DNA from 3 places in the Streptomyces sp. NPDC007983 genome. Region 3 is predicted to be linked to each of the others. Evidence: riboswitches for the same ligand, from Rfam matches in the RefSeq annotation. Region 3 holds a riboswitch; each other region holds the start of a gene.

Region 1 (5,292 bases), on a different contig from region 3:
ACTACGAGTCGCGCGGTGAGCCGACCCCGATGGTGCTCGTGGACCGCGACCACTGGACGCGCCGCCTGCCCGCCTGGCCGCTGCTCGAAGCGCTCGCTGAGGGGCGGTCGATGAAGGCCCGCATCGCACTGGTGGGCTCGGTGGACGAGGCCCCGGACGCGCTCGCCTCCCTGACGGGCTGAGCGCCTGGCCGACGGGCTGAACTTTTCTACGTCGAACCGAGCCGGGACGAGCCGAACCGGGACGAACCGAGCACCACCACGTCCTCGGCGTCGAAGGCCACCCCGACCCGCTCCCCCGCCTCCGGGGCGTCCCGCAGCGCGCAGGACGCCTCCAGGCGGGGTCCCTGGGACGGCTGGAGGATGAGCGCCACATGGTCGCCGCGGAAGGTGCGGGCCGCGACCGCGCAGGGCAGGCCGTCCTCGGGGGCCGTGAGCCGTACCCCGGCCGGGCGGACGAGCAGCCGGACCGGACCCGGCCGGGAACCGGGCGGCACGGGCAGCTTGCCCCACACGGTGTCGGCGTTCTCGCCGTGCACGGTCGCCTCGACCACGTTGTCGAAGCCCAGGAAGCGGGCGACGAACTCGTTCGCGGGGTGCCGCCACACCTCCAGCGGGGTGCCGGACTGCGCGATCCTCCCGTCCTCCATGACCACGACCCGGTCGGCGAGCGCGAACGCCTCGCCCTGGTCGTGGGTGACGGCGAGGACCGTGGTGCCCAGCCGGGCGAACAACTGCCGCAGCTCCACCACCAGCCGCTCCCGCAGCCCGCGGTCGAGCTGGCCCAGCGGCTCGTCCAGCATCAGCAGCCGCGGCCGGGGCGCCAGCGCGCGGGCGAGGGCGACGCGCTGCTGCTCACCGCCGGACAGCGAGTCGACCGGCCGCCGCTGCGCGCCGGGCAGCCCGACCAGGTCGAGCAGTTCGGCGACCCGGCGGTCCGCCTCCGCGCGCCCGGCCCCCCGCATCCGCAGCCCGAAGGCGACGTTGCCGCCCACGTCGCGCTGCGGGAAGAGCTGATGGTCCTGGAACATCAGCCCCACCCCGCGCCGGTGGGTGGGTATGCCGCTCTGGTCGCGGCCCCCGAGCCACACCCGGCCGGAAGCGGCGCGCTGAAGTCCGGCCACCACGCGCAGCATCGTGGACTTGCCGCTGCCGCTGGGGCCCAGCACACAGACCGTCTCGTGCTCGGCGACCTCCAGGTCGACGGCGTCGAGCGCGTCGTGGCGGCCGTAGCGGACCGTCACCTCGTCCAGGCGCAGCAGCGGCGGCGTCATCAGGATTCCCCCATTCAGAACTCCCCCGAGCGGTCGGTGCGGATGCGCTCAAGGGCCAGCAGGGAGCAGGCGCACACCAGCATCAGGATCGTGCTCAGCGCCATCGCCTGCCCGTAGTTGAGCTGTCCCGCCCGGCCCAGGAAGCGCGCGACGGCCACCGGGAGGGTGGGGAGGTCGGGGCGGGCGATGAACACCGTGGCCCCGAACTCGCCGAGCGATACGGCGAACGCGAAACCCGCCGCGACCGCCAGCGCCCGCCCCACCAGCGGAAGGTCCACCTCCCGCCAGGCGCGCAGCGGGGACGCGCCGAGCACGGCGGCGGCCTCCCGCAGCCGGTGGTCCACGGCCCGCAGCACGGGCAGCAGGGTGCGCACGACGAAAGGCACGCCCACCAGGGCCTGGGCGAGCGGCACGATGAGCCAGGAGGAGCGCAGGTCCAGCGGGGGTTCGTCGAGCGCGATGAGGAACCCGAAGCCCACCGTGACGGCGGAGGTGCCCAGCGGCAGCATCAGCAACGCGTCGAACCCGCGCACCAAGCGCCCCGCCCTCCGGGTCAGCGCGGCGGCGGCCAGTCCGCCCACGAGGAGGGCGAAAACGGTGGCGACGGCCGCGTACTGGAGAGAGTTGCCGATGGCGTCCACGGGGGCCACGAAGAAGGTGCCGCCGCTGTCGGCCGCGGATGCGAGCGCCCGGTAGTACGTGAATCCGTAGCCGTCCGCCCCGTGGAGCGAGCGTTCCACCAGCACCACGAGCGGCAGCACGATCAGCAGCGCGACGACGGCCAGCACCCCCGCGAGCAGCCCCCACTGCGCCGGGCCCTGCGGGCGGCGCGCGGTCCGGGCGGCGTCGACGAGCCGCAGGGCGCCCTCCCGGCGGCGTACGGTCCAGGCGTGCAGGGCGAGGACGGCCGCGACCGACGCGAACTGGACGAGTGTCAGCACCGCAGCCGTCGGCAGGTCGAGCAGCTGCGCGGTCTCCCGGTAGATGGCCACCTCCAGGGTGGCGTAGCGCGGGCCGCCCAGGATCTGGATCACGCCGAAGGAGGTGAACGTGAACAGGAAGACCATCAGCGCGGCGGCGGCCACCGCGGGGCCCAGCGCGGGCAGGGTGACCCGGCGCCAGGCGGCGAGGCGGCTCGCGCCGAGCACCCGGGCGGCCTCCTCCTGACGCGGGTCGAGCTGCGCCCACAGCCCGCCGACGGTGCGGACCACCACCGCGTAGTTGAAGAAGACATGGGCCAGCAGGATCGCCCAGACGCTGGTGTCGAGCCGTATCCCCCACAGCTCGTCCAGCAGCCCGCCGCGCCCGAGCAGCCCCAGGAACGCCGATCCGGCGACCACGGTCGGCAGCACGAACGGCACGGTCACCACGGCGCGCAGCAGCCCCTTGCCGGGGAAGGCGAAGCGGGCGAAGACGTACGCCCCGGGCAGCGCGACCGCCAGCGTCAGCCCGGTCGAGGCGGCCGCCTGCCAGCCGGTGAACCACAGGGTGTGCAGGACGGACGGGTCGCCCAGCACCTCGGGTATCCGCCCGAGCCGCCACCGGCCGTCGACGCGCAGCCCGCGGGTGACGATCGCGGCCACCGGATACGCGAAGAAGACGGCGAAGAAGGCGAGCGGCACGGCCATCAGGGCGAGCCGCAGGGCGGCGCCGCGCGGCCCGCCGCGGCCGGCCGCGGGCTTTACAGAACGAGCGAGGACCATGCCTTGACCCACGGCTCACGGTTCTCGGCGATCTTCCGCGGCGGCAGGGTGGCCGAGTCGGCGACCTTGACCCCGTACCGGGTGAAGACCTCCGGCAGCTTGGCGTCCTCGCGCACCGGATTGACGTACATGTTCAGCGGTACGTCCTCCTGGAAGCGCTTGGTCAGCAGGAAGTCCAGCAGCGCCTTGCCGCCCTTGGTGTTGCCCCCGCCCTTCAGCAGCCCGGCGAACTCCGTCTGCCGGAAGCAGGTGCCGTCCGCCACCCCGGTCGGGGCCTTGACGGGCTTCGACTTCGCGTCCGCCACCTCGGCGGGCGGGCTGGAGGCGTACGAGACGACGAGCGGCTTGTCCCCCTTGGCGCCGCCCGCCGAGCCGGAGAAGCGGTCGTAGTACGCCTGCTCCCAGCCGTCGACCACCTCGACGCCGTTGGCCCGCAGCTTCTTCCAGTAGTCCCGCCAGCCGTGGTCGCCGTAGCGGGCGGCGGTGCCGAGCAGGAAGGCGAGGCCGGGGGACGAGGTGGCGGCGTTCTCGGTGACCAGCAGGTTCTTGTACGCGGGCTTGGTCAGGTCGGCGAACGTCCTGGGCGGCGCGAGCTTCTCGCGCTCGAAGTAGGCGCGGTCGTAGTTGACGCAGATGTCGCCGTAGTCGACCGGTGTGACGCGGTGCTTCGCCCGGTCGGGCTGGAAGGCCGCGGGGACCTTGTCCAGCCCCTTCGCCTCGTACGGCGTGAACAGGTCGTTGTCCAGCGCGCGGGAGAGGAGGGTGTTGTCCACGCCGAAGAACACATCGCCCTGCGGATGGCCCTTGGACAGGATCGCCTGGTTGACAGCGGCCCCCGCGTCACCACCGGCCTGCACCCGCACCTTGTAGCCGGTCTTGCGCGTGAACTCCTTGAGGACCGCCTTGGACGCCGCGAACGAGTCGTGCGAGACCAGGGTGACGATCTTGGAGTCCTTGCCGTCCGCCGCGCCCCCACCGCAGCCCGCGAGGACGCCGGCGCCGAGGGAGGCCACGAGGGCGGCGGTGACGGCACGCCGAAGATGGCTGTTCATGCTGGGCTGACTCCCTACGCCGGTATGACCCGGATCAGGTTGGAGGGTCTGCGGCCGGGCCGCACTCTCAGCGCTGTCGCGCTCCCCTGTCGGAATGTTCATTTGTGCGTCGTCGCTGGATGGTTGTACGACGGTGGTGCGAAGGCACCGTATCAGCCGGTGGTCAGCGCTCCGTGGCCGCCAGCTGGCCGCACGCCCCGTCGATCTCCTGCCCCCGGGTGTCCCGGACGGTCACCGGCACCCCGTGCGCCTCCAGGGCCGCCACGAACGCCTTCTCGTCCTCGGGCCGGGACGCCGTCCACTTGGAGCCGGGCGTCGGGTTGAGCGGGATGAGGTTGACGTGCACCCGATGGCCCTTGAGCAGCCTGCCGAGCAGATCGGCGCGCCACGCCTGGTCGTTGATGTCCTTGATCAGGGCGTACTCGATGGAGATCCGGCGGCCCGACTTCTCCGCGTACTCCCACGCCGCGTCCAGGACCTCGCGCACCTTCCAGCGGGTGTTGACCGGGACGAGGGTGTCGCGCAGCTCGTCGTCGGGCGCGTGCAGGGACACCGCGAGCCGGCATTTGAAGCCCTCGTCGGCGAACCGCAGCATCGCCGGGACCAGCCCCACGGTCGAGACGGTGATCCCGCGCTGGGACAGGCCCAGGCCGTCCGGCTCGGGGTCGGTGAGCCGCCGGATGGCGCCGATGACCCGGTTGTAGTTGGCCAGCGGCTCGCCCATGCCCATGAAGACGATGTTGGACAGCCGGGCCGGGCCTCCCGGGATCTCGCCATCGCGCAGCGCGCGCATGCCGTCGACGATCTGGTGCACGATCTCGGCGGTGGACAGATTGCGGTCCAGACCCGCCTGGCCGGTGGCGCAGAACGGGCAGTTCATGCCGCAGCCCGCCTGGGAGCTGATGCACATGGTGACCCGGTCCGGGTAGCGCATCAGCACGGACTCGACGAGCGTGCCGTCGAAGAGCCGCCACAGGGTCTTGCGGGTGGTGTCGTCGTCGCAGCTGATGTGCCGCACCACGCTCATGAGGTCCGGCAGCAGCTCGGCCGCGAGCTTCTCGCGCGCGGCGGCCGGTACGTCGGTCCACTGGGCGGGGTCGTCGGTGTAGCGGGCGAAGTAGTGACGCGACACCTGACCGGCCCGGAAGGGCTTCTCCCCGAGGGCGGCGACGGCCTCGCGGCGCTCGGCGGGCGTGAGGTCGGCGAGGTGCCGCGGGGGCTTCTTGGCCCCACGCGGCACGGCGAAAGTGAGTTCTCCGGGCTT
Region 2 (5,292 bases), on a different contig from region 3:
GGACCATCACCTCCAGTGGATGTCACGGCTGGACGCGATGGCCGAGGAGGACGGGCATCTGCTCGTGCACTCCGACACCACCGCCTATCTGGAGTACGGCGACTCGATCGAGGCCGTCAACGACACCGTCACCGAGACGCTGCAGCGCAGTGACGCGGACGAGTGCTGGGACCTGTTCCGCAAATTCACCAAGCGCTTCGCGTTCCGCGACGAGGACGCCGGGCCGACGGCCGTGCGCGAATTGCTCGGCACCTACGGTGGGGAGCGCATCGTCCACGGCCACAGCCCGATCCCGTATCTGCTGGGCGAAGTCGGCTCGGAGGACGGCGAGGACGATGGCGCGCCCGCGGTCGAGGGCCCGCACGTCTACGCGGACAATCTGGCGGTCGCGATGGACGGCGGCGTCACCATGGCCGGGAAACTGCTGGTCGTACAACTGCCGCTCGACACCTGAGGGTGATACGGACGCCCATGGGAAAGGCCGGACGGCGCCACCGGGGTTGAGCAAATCACGAAACTTGCTGTCACCTCGCGCCGGATCGGCTCTACCATCGGTTTATCCGTCGCAGGCTCTCCTCCGTTTCCGCCCGACCGCCCGGTGAAAGCCGGCACCGAGGCCCTACGGAGTATCGGGGGATGCACCATGAAAAGCGCTCCGCACCTGTTCGCCGAAGACCGCCCGGAGTTCGAGCGGGTTCTCGACGAGGTGCTGCGTACCGCGGACCACCGACCGGACCTGAAGGGCATAGGACAGCGGCTCACCGCCGAGCAGCTGCGCACCATGGCGCTCAGCGCCTCGGCCGCCATCACCGCGTGCGCGGCCGCCGAATACCAGGATTACGTCCTCGCCCGCACCAAGCTGCGCGAGCCCGCCCCACCGAGGCCGATGGCCCAGGGCCCGGAGGACGACGGCGAGCACGCGCACTCCGCCGGGCTCACCGGCGCCGTCCTGGACGCCTCCGGCGCGGGGCTGGTCCCCATGCTCGCCGTCCTGGCCCCGGTGCTCGCCGGGACCGCCGCGATCATCTTCCTGCTCGTCGGTTATGTGCTGCACGTCCTGGATCCCGCCCCCTCCATCGCCCAGCCGATGATCACCGCGGGCTGGTTCTTCGCCACGCTCACCGCCGCGGGCATCCTGCTCGCCGCCGTCGGCCTCCTCATCACCGCCCTGCGCAACGGCTCCAGCGCGATCCGCGGCGAGGCCCTGGCCGAGCAGCTGGAAGAGGTGGACCGCGCCAGAGAGGCATGGCGGCAGGCCCTGTTGGAGCGGGGCGTGCTGCCCTTTCTGCGCGAGGCGCTGAGCAACCCGTCGGCCCCCGCGCCCTGGACCGCGCCGACGCGTTCGTCCTCGGCCTACGTCCCCGGGCACTCCGAGGCGGCGGGCCGCACCCCCCACCTCGGTTACAGCCGCCCGGGCTTCAGCACCGACGACGAGGGCCCCAGGGCCCGCCCCCGCTACAGCAGCCCGGACTACACCAGCCCCGAGTACGGCGGCCCGGAGAACCAACCGGACTAGCCCCTCCCGGTGAGCGCCAGCACCCGCGTGAACGGATCGGCCCCGGCCCCCGGGTCGGTGCCGGCCGCGAACGCCCCCGTGGCACTGAGCCCCGGCCCCGCCGGGACCAGCCACTCCAGCGCCGCCTCGGTCAGCTCCTGATCCGGCGTGAACTCCGCGCCCCGCGCCCGCGCCAGGTCCCAGGCGTGCAGATAGACGTCGCTCCACCGGATCCGCACCGCCGCCTCCCCGCTCAGCTCGCCGACGACCGGATTCCGCACGGCCCGCTCGGCCACCCCCGGTAACCCGGCGGCCCGCTCCGCCCGCGCGGCCCACTCCGCGAAGGTGTCCCCGGCTCCGGGGGTGACCTGGCCGCCCGTCAGGACGGACACCAGATGCGCATGCCCCAGGAGGACGTGCCCCACCAGCTCCCGCACCGTCCACTCACTGCACGGAGTGGCCAGCGCCCATTCGTCGTCCCCGATGCCGTCAAGGTGTGCGGCGAAGGCTTCGTTGGCGATACGCAGTGCGCGCAGGTTGTCCATGGGCTGCTCCGGAGGGCTCGTACGGGTGTTTCAGTGACAGCCCACCCAAGCACGGGCCCGCCGCCGCGACGAGGGGTCACGGCGGCGGGCCCGGGTCTCCGGCCGGCCGGTCGGGGTCAGTCGGCGATCGGCAGATAGACCCGGTTGCCCGCGGCGGCGAACTCGCGGGACTTCTCCGCCATCCCGGCCTCCGCCTCCGCCTCGTCCATCGCGTCGCCGTGCTCGCGCCGGATGTCGTGGCTGATCTTCATGGAGCAGAACTTGGGCCCGCACATGGAGCAGAAGTGCGCCGTCTTCGCGGGCTCCGCCGGAAGCGTCTCGTCGTGGAACGAGCGCGCCGTGTCCGGGTCGAGGGCCAGGTTGAACTGGTCCTCCCAGCGGAACTCGAAGCGCGCGTCGGAGAGCGCGTCGTCCCAGGCCTGGGCGTCGGGGCGGCCCTTGGCCAGATCGGCGGCGTGGGCGGCGATCTTGTAGGTGATCACGCCGGTCTTCACGTCGTCGCGGTCCGGCAGCCCCAGGTGCTCCTTGGGGGTGACATAGCAGAGCATCGCCGTGCCCCACCAAGCGATCATCGCGGCGCCGATGCCCGAGGTGATGTGGTCGTAGGCGGGCGCGACATCCGTGGTGAGGGGGCCCAGGGTGTAGAAGGGGGCCTCCTCGCAGATCTCCTGCTGGAGGTCGACGTTCTCCTTGATCTTGTGCATCGGGACATGGCCCGGTCCCTCGATCATGGTCTGGACGCCGTGCTCCTTGGCGGTCCGGTTGAGTTCGCCGAGCGTGCGCAGCTCCGCGAACTGGGCCTCGTCGTTGGCGTCGGCGATGGATCCGGGGCGCAGTCCGTCACCGAGCGAGTAGGTGACGTCGTACGCCGCGAGGATCTCGCACAGCTCCTCGAAGTGGGTGTAGAGGAACGACTCCTGATGGTGGGCCAGGCACCAGGCGGCCATGATCGAGCCGCCGCGGGAGACGATGCCGGTCTTGCGGCGGGCGGTCAGGGGGACGTACGGCAGCCGCACGCCCGCGTGCACCGTCATGTAGTCGACGCCCTGCTCGGCCTGTTCGATGACGGTGTCCTTGTAGACCTCCCAGGTCAGCTCCTCGGCCTTGCCGTCGACCTTCTCCAGCGCCTGGTAGAGCGGCACGGTGCCGATCGGCACCGGGGAGTTGCGCAGCACCCACTCGCGGGTGGTGTGGATGTTGCGGCCGGTCGAGAGGTCCATGACCGTGTCGGCGCCCCAGCGGGTCGCCCAGGTCATCTTCTCGACCTCTTCCTCGATGGACGAGGTGACGGCGGAGTTGCCGATGTTGGCGTTGACCTTCACCAGGAACCGCTTGCCGATGATCATCGGCTCGATCTCCGGGTGGTTGACGTTGGCGGGCAGTACGGCCCGGCCCGCCGCGATCTCCTCGCGGACCACCTCGGGGGAGACGTTCTCGCGGAGCGCCACGTACTCCATCTCCGCGGTGACCTCGCCCCGGCGGGCGTACGCGAGTTGGGTGACGGCGGCGCCGTCACGGGACCGGCGGGGCTGGCGCGGCCGTCCGGGGAAGACCGCGTCGAGGTTGCGCAGGCCGCCGCGGGGCGAGGTGTGTTTGACCCCGTCGTCCTCCGGCCTGGCCGGGCGGCCGGAGTACTCCTCGGTGTCGCCGCGGGCGATGATCCAGTTCTGCCGCAGCGGCGCGAGGCCACGGCGGACGTCGGTGTCGATGTGGGGGTCGGTGTACGGGCCGGAGGTGTCGTACAGCGTCACGTCCTGGCCATTGGTGAGGTGCACGCGACGCACCGGGACCTGGATGTCCGGGCGGGAACCCGTGACATATCCCTTGTGCCAGCCGAAATCGCCGGCGTTTTCGCGCATGTGTGCATCCTGCTGAGTCATGAGACCCACTCCCTACGCCGGCATTACCCGGTAACAGGTTCAGCGGTCGGCGCAGCTGTCGCGTCAGCGCCCTCTCAGCCCGGTGCTCCGAGCTCCCGCGATTGCAAAGGTGCCCCCACGCTAACGGTTTCCCCGCATCCCTGAACAGGGGGCCTCGCTCTCTTGCGATGATGCGACGGTGACCGCGACACAGCAGGACCATCCGCCCGAGCAGCCCCACGTGCCCGGCCAGGCCCACTCCCACGGCCACAGCCATGCCCATGCGCACGGCCCGGCCGCCCCCGTCTCCGCACGCCTCCGCAAGGTCATCGCGGTGGTGCTCATCCCCTTCGCCGTCGCCGTCCTCGCCGGGCTGGTCGCGCTGTGGCCGGGCAGCCCCGAGCACACCACGCACGGCCGCAGCGGGCTCGGCTTCGACCAGGAGACGGCCGCCGGACGGGTGGTGAAGGTGGAGGAGGTCGACTGCGCCGACGTCAACGCGCAGCCGCAGGCACCCACCGAGCCGGGTCAGCAGGGCGGCGCCCCGGCGCCCGGCGGCGGGACGGGCGGCGGCGCGACCGGCGGAAGCGGCGGCGGGGCCACCGGCGGCGGGAAGAGCGTCTGCGAGCGGGCCACCATCGAGGTCACCTCGGGCAAGGACAAGGGCCGTACGTTCCCCGAGATCGTCCAGCCGAACGCCTCACGGAAGTTCAGCGCCGGGCAGGAGCTGAAGCTGAGTTACGCGCCCAAGGCGCCGAAGAACCTCCAGTACTCGGTCTCGGACGTGGACCGCTCGTTCCCGATGGCGCTGCTCGCCGGGCTGTTCGCGCTCGTGGTCGTGGCCGTCGGCCGGCTGCGCGGCGTCTTCGCGCTGGTGGCGCTGGCCATCAGCTTCGGGGTGCTGACGCTGTTCATCCTCCCGGCGATACTGCAGGGCTCCAATCCGCTGGTGGTCGCGGTCATCGGGGGCAGCGCGATCATGCTGCTCGCGCTCTACATGTGCCATGGGCTGAGCGCCCGGACCTCGGTCGCCGTGCTCGGCACCCTGGTCTCGCTGCTGCTGATCGGGGTGCTCGGCTCGCTGTTCATCGGCTGGGCGGCGCTGACCGGCAACACCGACGACCAGACCGGTCTGGTGCACGGCCTCTATCCGGGCATCGAGATCAAGGGACTGCTGCTGGCAGGGGTGATCATCGGTTCGCTGGGGGTGCTGGACGATGTGACGGTCACCCAGACCTCGGCGGTGTGGGAGCTGCGGGAGGCGGACCCCACGACGAGCCGCCGCAAGCTCTACGCGGCCGCGATGCGCATCGGGCGGGACCACATCGCGTCCGTCGTGAACACCCTGGTGCTGGCGTACGCGGGCGCCTCGCTTCCGCTGCTGCTCCTCTTC
Region 3 (5,292 bases):
GCCAGCCGTTGGCCAGCGCGGAGTCCGGCACCGTGTACAGGAAGGCCAGCTGGAGCCCGAGGTAGACCAGCACGGCGAGGCCGATGCCGGTGAGCACCGCGGCCGGTACGGTACGCCGCGGATTGCGGGCCTCGCCGGAGAAGTCCAGCGGGGCCTGGAACCCGTTGACGGAGTACACGATGCCGCCGCCGGCGAGGGCGGTCAGGCAGGCCACGTAACCGTACGGGGCGAAGCCGCCGTGTTCGGTGAGGCGCCCGGAGTGGGTGCCCGACAGGAACAGCGCGGCGACGGTGACGAGGGGGACGACGACCTTGAACACCGACACCAGGTTGTTGAGCCGGGCGAATATCCGCACGGCGAACCAGTTGAGCGCGGTGAGGACGACGCTCAGCCCGACGGCCACGCCGAGACCCGGCAGGGTGAGCCTGCCGCCGTCGTAGAGCCACGGCAGATAGTGCGCGGCGTACTGCATGATCGCGCTGATCTCCGCGGCCGTACCGCCGACGGACAGCACGACCGACCAGCCGACCATCGTGCCGACCAGCCGCCCGCTGGCGTACAGCGGCCACCGCACGGTGCCTCCGCCCTCCGGTCGGGTGGCGCCCAGCTCCACCATGACCAGGGCGATCAGGGCGCACAGCACCCCCGCCGCGATCCAGGACAGCAGCGCGGCGGGCCCGGCCGTCTGGGCGGCGTACAGGGCCGCGAACAGCCAGCCGGATCCCAGGATGTTGGAGAACCCGATCGCGGTCAGGCCCCAGAAACCGAGGTCCTTGTGGAGTCTGCGTTCCTCGGCGAGCACCGCCGGGGCGGCGATGGACTCCACCGACTGGTTCTGCGGCACGTGGCACGTCTCCTCGGGTGGTGCGGAATTCAACAGGAGCCAGGGTGCCACGCCTGCCGCCGTGCCTGGTCGCCGGATGCCGTGTGACGTGCGGATACGGCCGCGAGCGGCCGTGCCTCACCGAGCCGCGCCGCGCCGGGCCCTGAGCGGGACGTAGACGATGAGCGCCACGAGGAAGGCGGCGTAGTAGGCGAGGTCGGCGCCGTGCAGCGCGGCGGCCACCGGGCCCGTGTACAGGCTGGTGTCCATGAACGGCACCGCGGCGGCGAAGGCGGCGCCGAACGCCAGGAGCGCGGGCCACCACGGCTGCGGGCGGGCGCTCTCGGCGGCCAGGTCGACCGGCGCACCGCCCCGGGCCCGGGCGCGGGCGAACCAGTCGACGGCCACGACGGCGACGAAGCCGGGGATCCAGTAGCCGACGAACAGCAGCACGTTCTGGAAGCGGGCGGTGGTGTCGGCGGCGTGCATCCACAGCACCAGAGGGAAGCCGAGCGCGGCGGCGAGGGCCGCGGCCAGCGGCCGGGGGATGCGGACACCGGCGGTCTGCAGGGCCAGGGAGCCGCTGTAGTCGTTCATGGCGTTGCTGCACAGCGCGGCGAGCGCCACGGCCAGCAGTCCGAACGCGCCGAGCGCCCCTCCGCCCAGGGCCGCGTCGACGCCGCGGGCGGTCTGGTCGGTGAAGACGGAGGCCCCCCACAGCCCGAGCGCCTGCACGGCCACGAAGGACACGGTGACGCCGAGCAGGGTGCACCAGAACATGCGGGGCAGGGAGGTGGCGCGAGGCAGATAGCGGCTGAAGTCGCTGGCGTACGGCGCCCACGACAGCGCCAGGCTCAGGGCGATCGTGCTGGTCAGGACGAACGCGCCGACGCGGTCGGCGCCGTGGGCCGACCCGGTGGCGGCGGGGTGGACGCCGTCGAGCAGCCGGATGGCCAGGGTGGCGAAGGCGGCGGCGAGGACGAAGGTCATCAGCTTCTGCATCCGGTGGATGGCCTCGTAGCCCAGCACCCCGAGCGCCCCCTGGGCGGCCATCATGAGCAGCACCCCCAGCCAGAACGGCAGCCCGCACAGCCGGGCCAGCGCGTCACCGCCGAACAGGCCGATGAGCGCGTCCCAGGCGACCGAGGACAGCCACTGCAGGACGCCGGGCACCGCCACGCCCCGGCCGAACGCCAACCGCGCCAGGGGCAGCTGCCCGGCCCCGGTCCGGCTGCCCCACGTGCCCAGATACGCGGTGGGTACGGCGCCGATGAGGGTGCCCAGGACGACGGCGGCCAGCGCGGTGGCGAAGTCCAGGCCGAGAGAGATGCCGACGGTGCCGGTGAACACGCCGGTCATGGTCAGGTTCGGGGCGAACCACACGGTGAACAGGCGCCCCGGCCCGCCGTAGCGGTGGCTTTCCGGCACCGGCGCGATCCCGCGCGCCTCGACGCGCAGATCCCCGGGCGCGGTGGGCATCCGCCCGTCGAAGACGGATTCCGCGCCGGTGAACGCCGGATCGGTGGCAGCATGCGGCCGTGGCATCGATGACATCCCTCCGCCAGTATTAACTGGTTCAGGTTCGACGGGTGTGATCTCAGCCCCCGCGTGGGGGCACCCCGTGTCCGGTGGAGCGCCCTTAAGGCTAACCCCTCGCCCCGTGGTCCCGGCCCCGGGGGCGATCCAGGGGCCGGGCCGCGGCCGGGAGCGTGTCGAAGAACAGCGCCCCGGCCAGCAGCGCGGCGCTTCCCCGGGGCGCGACGCCCGTCTCGCGCAGCTCGGCGTCGAAGGCGGCGAGGGCGGCGGCGCCCGGGGCCGTCGCGGTGCCGCCCGCCTCCAGCACACCGCGCGCCCCGTCCTGCACCCTCCGGAGGGCGGGCGGCCCCGCCTGGTACAGCGGGCCGGTGTCCTGGAGGGTGCTCATCACGGTGAGCAGCGCGTCGAGGCGGGCCTGGGTCTCGGTGGCGCCCGCTGCGCGCGCCGCCGACAGGGCGTCCAGGGCGCGGCGTACGTGCGGGAAGGCGGCCCGCGCCTCGCCGCGCGCGCCCGCCGCCCCGTAGGTGGCGGAGACCTGCGACCCCGCCGAGGGCCTGCGCGGGGCGCCACGGTCGGCGTGGGTCGCGAGCTGCCGGGCGGTGGCGGTCAGCTCCCGGGGGGCTGCGCCGGGCTGCAGGGCGGCGGCCGCGACCAGCAGCCCCAGCACCCACAGCGCCCCGTGGTGCGGACGGCCGGTGGCCGGGCCGCCGCCGGCCCGCGCCATGGTCCACTCGGCGCAGCGGCCGATGGCGCCCAGCTCCTCGCGGAGCGCCCGGGTCGGCTCGCCGGGGCGGCGGGCGGCGGCGGCCATGGCCGTGAACCCGGGGGCCAGCGCCTTGGCCGACCAGCGCAGCGCGAGCAGATCGGTGCCGGTGGCGCGGGCCTGGAGGTCGCGGGTGTCCGCGAGGCCCGGTTTGGGGGTCAGCTCCGCCTGGGAGATCAGGGCTCGTACGGCGGTCCGCGCCAGTGCCTCGTCCATGGAACGCGTCGTGGGCATGCCCGGAGGGTAGGGGGCGAACCTTTCCCGGGCCTGGGCCCTTCCTGTGATTCCGCTGTGTGCGGGCCCGTCAGTGCGATTCCCTGGCCACGAAGGATCCGCGGGTGCCCGCGAGGAAGTCCAGTCCGGCGCCGCGGTCGGCCTGTTCGACGTGGTCGCGGTAGATCTGCTCCCATCCGCCGGTGGCCGGTGGCGCGGCGGCGGTCACGGGCTGCCGTGCGGCGAGTTCCTCGTCCGGTACGTCCAGCCGCAAGAGCCGCCGCTCGACGTCCAGTTCGACCCAGTCGCCGGTCCGCACCAGGCCCAGCGGGCCGCCCGCCGCCGATTCGGGCGCGATGTGCAGGACGACGGTGCCGAAGGCGGTTCCGCTCATGCGGGCGTCGCTGATCCGCACCATGTCCCGCACTCCGGCGCGCAGCACCGCGGGCGGCAGTGGCATGTTGCCCACCTCGGGCATGCCGGGGTAGCCGCGCGGTCCGCAGCCGCGCAGGACCAGCACATCGGACGCGTCGACCTCCAGGTCCGGGTCGTCGATGCGGGTACGGAAGTCCTCGATCCCGTCGAACACCACGGCGCGGCCCCGGTGGCGCAGCAGCTCCGGGGTCGCGGCGGCCGGCTTGATGACGGCTCCGTCGGGGCAGAGGTTGCCGCGGAGCACGGCGAGCCCGGCGTGGTGGGCGATCGGCTCCTCAGCGGTGCGGATGACGGTGAGGTCGGCGCTGGGCAGACCGGACAGCTGCTCGGTGAGGGGGCCGCCGGTGATGGTGACGGCCGGTTCCAGGTGGTCCCTGATCTGGCCGAGGACGGCGTCCAGGCCACCGGCGCGGTGGAAGTCCTCCATGAGGTGGGAGCCTGCGGGCTGCACATCGGCGAGCAGGGGGATGCCGCGGCCCGCGCGGTCGATGTCGTCCAGGCCGAAGTCCGCCCCGACCCGGCGGGCGAGGGCCAGCAGGTGGACGACCGCGTTGGTGGAGCCGCCGATGGCGGCCACCGCGCGCACCGCGTTGCGCAGCGCCTCCGCGGTCAGGACCGCGCTGGGCCGCAGGTCCTCGCGGACCATGTCGACGATGCGGTTGCCCGCCGCGTGGGACAGCTCCAGCAGCCGGCTGTCGGGGGCGGGGAGTCCCGCGTTGCCGGGCAGGGTCATGCCCAGCGCCTCGGCGGCACAGGCCATGGTGGACGCCGTGCCCATGGTGTTGCAGTGTCCCCGGCTGCGGATCATCGCCGACTCGGCCCGGCGCAGCTCGGAGCGCTCCATCCGGCCCGCCCGCACCTCCTCGCTCAGCTCCCACACCCCGGTACCGCAGCCCAGCGGGCGCCCCTGCCACGAGCCGTTCAGCATGGGGCCGCCGGTGACCATCAGGGTGGGCAGGTCGACCGACGCGGCGCCCAGGAGCAGCGACGGTACGGTCTTGTCGCAGCCGCCGAGCAGGATCACACCGTCGACGGGGTTGGCCCGGATGAGTTCCTCGGTCACCATCGCGGCCAGGTCGCGGAAGAACATCGCGGTCGGGCGCAGCAGGGTCTCCCCCAGCGACGGCACCGGAAGCTCCAGCGGCACCCCGCCGGACTCCCACACCCCCCGTTTCACATGGTCGGCGATCTCCCGGAAGTGGCTGTTGCAGGGCGTGAGTTCGGACCAGGTATTGCAGATGACGATCTGTGGGCGTCCGTCGAAGGCGTGGTCGGGGAGGCCGCGCCGCATCCAGGCGCGGTGGATGAACGCGTCGCGGGACTCGCCCTCGTACCACTGCCGCGACCGCTGCGTGCCACTCATACGAGCCTTCCGATCTGTCGACGATCCGTGCGGGGGAACGCTGCCCACAAACGCGCCGTTCAGGCCCCGGGGTGCCGGTCAGGCCCGGCGGTGGGCGTCCTCCAGGTAGTGCAGCACGGCGGCCACGCGCCGGTCGGTGCGGTCGGTGGGGGCCAGTTG

Evidence for each region. Region 3 has a riboswitch for thiamine pyrophosphate ahead of ACFZCY_RS25810 (cytosine permease). Riboswitches for the same ligand answer to the same signal wherever they lie in the genome.
Region 1: another riboswitch for thiamine pyrophosphate. It lies ahead of ACFZCY_RS27165 (thiamine ABC transporter substrate-binding protein); the one in region 3 lies ahead of ACFZCY_RS25810 (cytosine permease).
Region 2: another riboswitch for thiamine pyrophosphate. It lies ahead of thiC (phosphomethylpyrimidine synthase ThiC); the one in region 3 lies ahead of ACFZCY_RS25810 (cytosine permease).

The regions. Positions count from the first base shown of each region.
Region 1 covers NZ_JBIBJI010000009.1:124,320-129,611, forward strand. Annotated here, with positions in the region: gene ACFZCY_RS27150 (LOG family protein) at 1-182, shown strand, start outside; gene ACFZCY_RS27155 (ATP-binding cassette domain-containing protein) at 209-1,273, opposite strand; gene ACFZCY_RS27160 (ABC transporter permease subunit) at 1,288-2,901, opposite strand; gene ACFZCY_RS27165 (thiamine ABC transporter substrate-binding protein) at 2,955-4,028, opposite strand; TPP riboswitch at 4,023-4,126, opposite strand; gene rlmN (23S rRNA (adenine(2503)-C(2))-methyltransferase RlmN) at 4,192-5,292, opposite strand, start outside.
Region 2 covers NZ_JBIBJI010000001.1:563,187-568,478, forward strand. Annotated here, with positions in the region: gene ACFZCY_RS02660 (metallophosphoesterase) at 1-454, shown strand, start outside; gene ACFZCY_RS02665 (hypothetical protein) at 644-1,516, shown strand; gene ACFZCY_RS02670 (TIGR03086 family metal-binding protein) at 1,513-2,040, opposite strand; gene thiC (phosphomethylpyrimidine synthase ThiC) at 2,157-3,920, opposite strand; TPP riboswitch at 3,913-4,029, opposite strand; gene ACFZCY_RS02680 (YibE/F family protein) at 4,099-5,292, shown strand, end outside.
Region 3 covers NZ_JBIBJI010000008.1:282,006-287,297, reverse strand. Annotated here, with positions in the region: gene ACFZCY_RS25815 (amino acid permease) at 1-844, opposite strand, end outside; gene ACFZCY_RS25810 (cytosine permease) at 962-2,377, opposite strand; TPP riboswitch at 2,360-2,455, opposite strand; gene ACFZCY_RS25805 (triphosphoribosyl-dephospho-CoA synthase) at 2,469-3,356, opposite strand; gene ACFZCY_RS25800 (dihydroxy-acid dehydratase) at 3,427-5,133, opposite strand; gene ACFZCY_RS25795 (response regulator) at 5,212-5,292, opposite strand, start outside.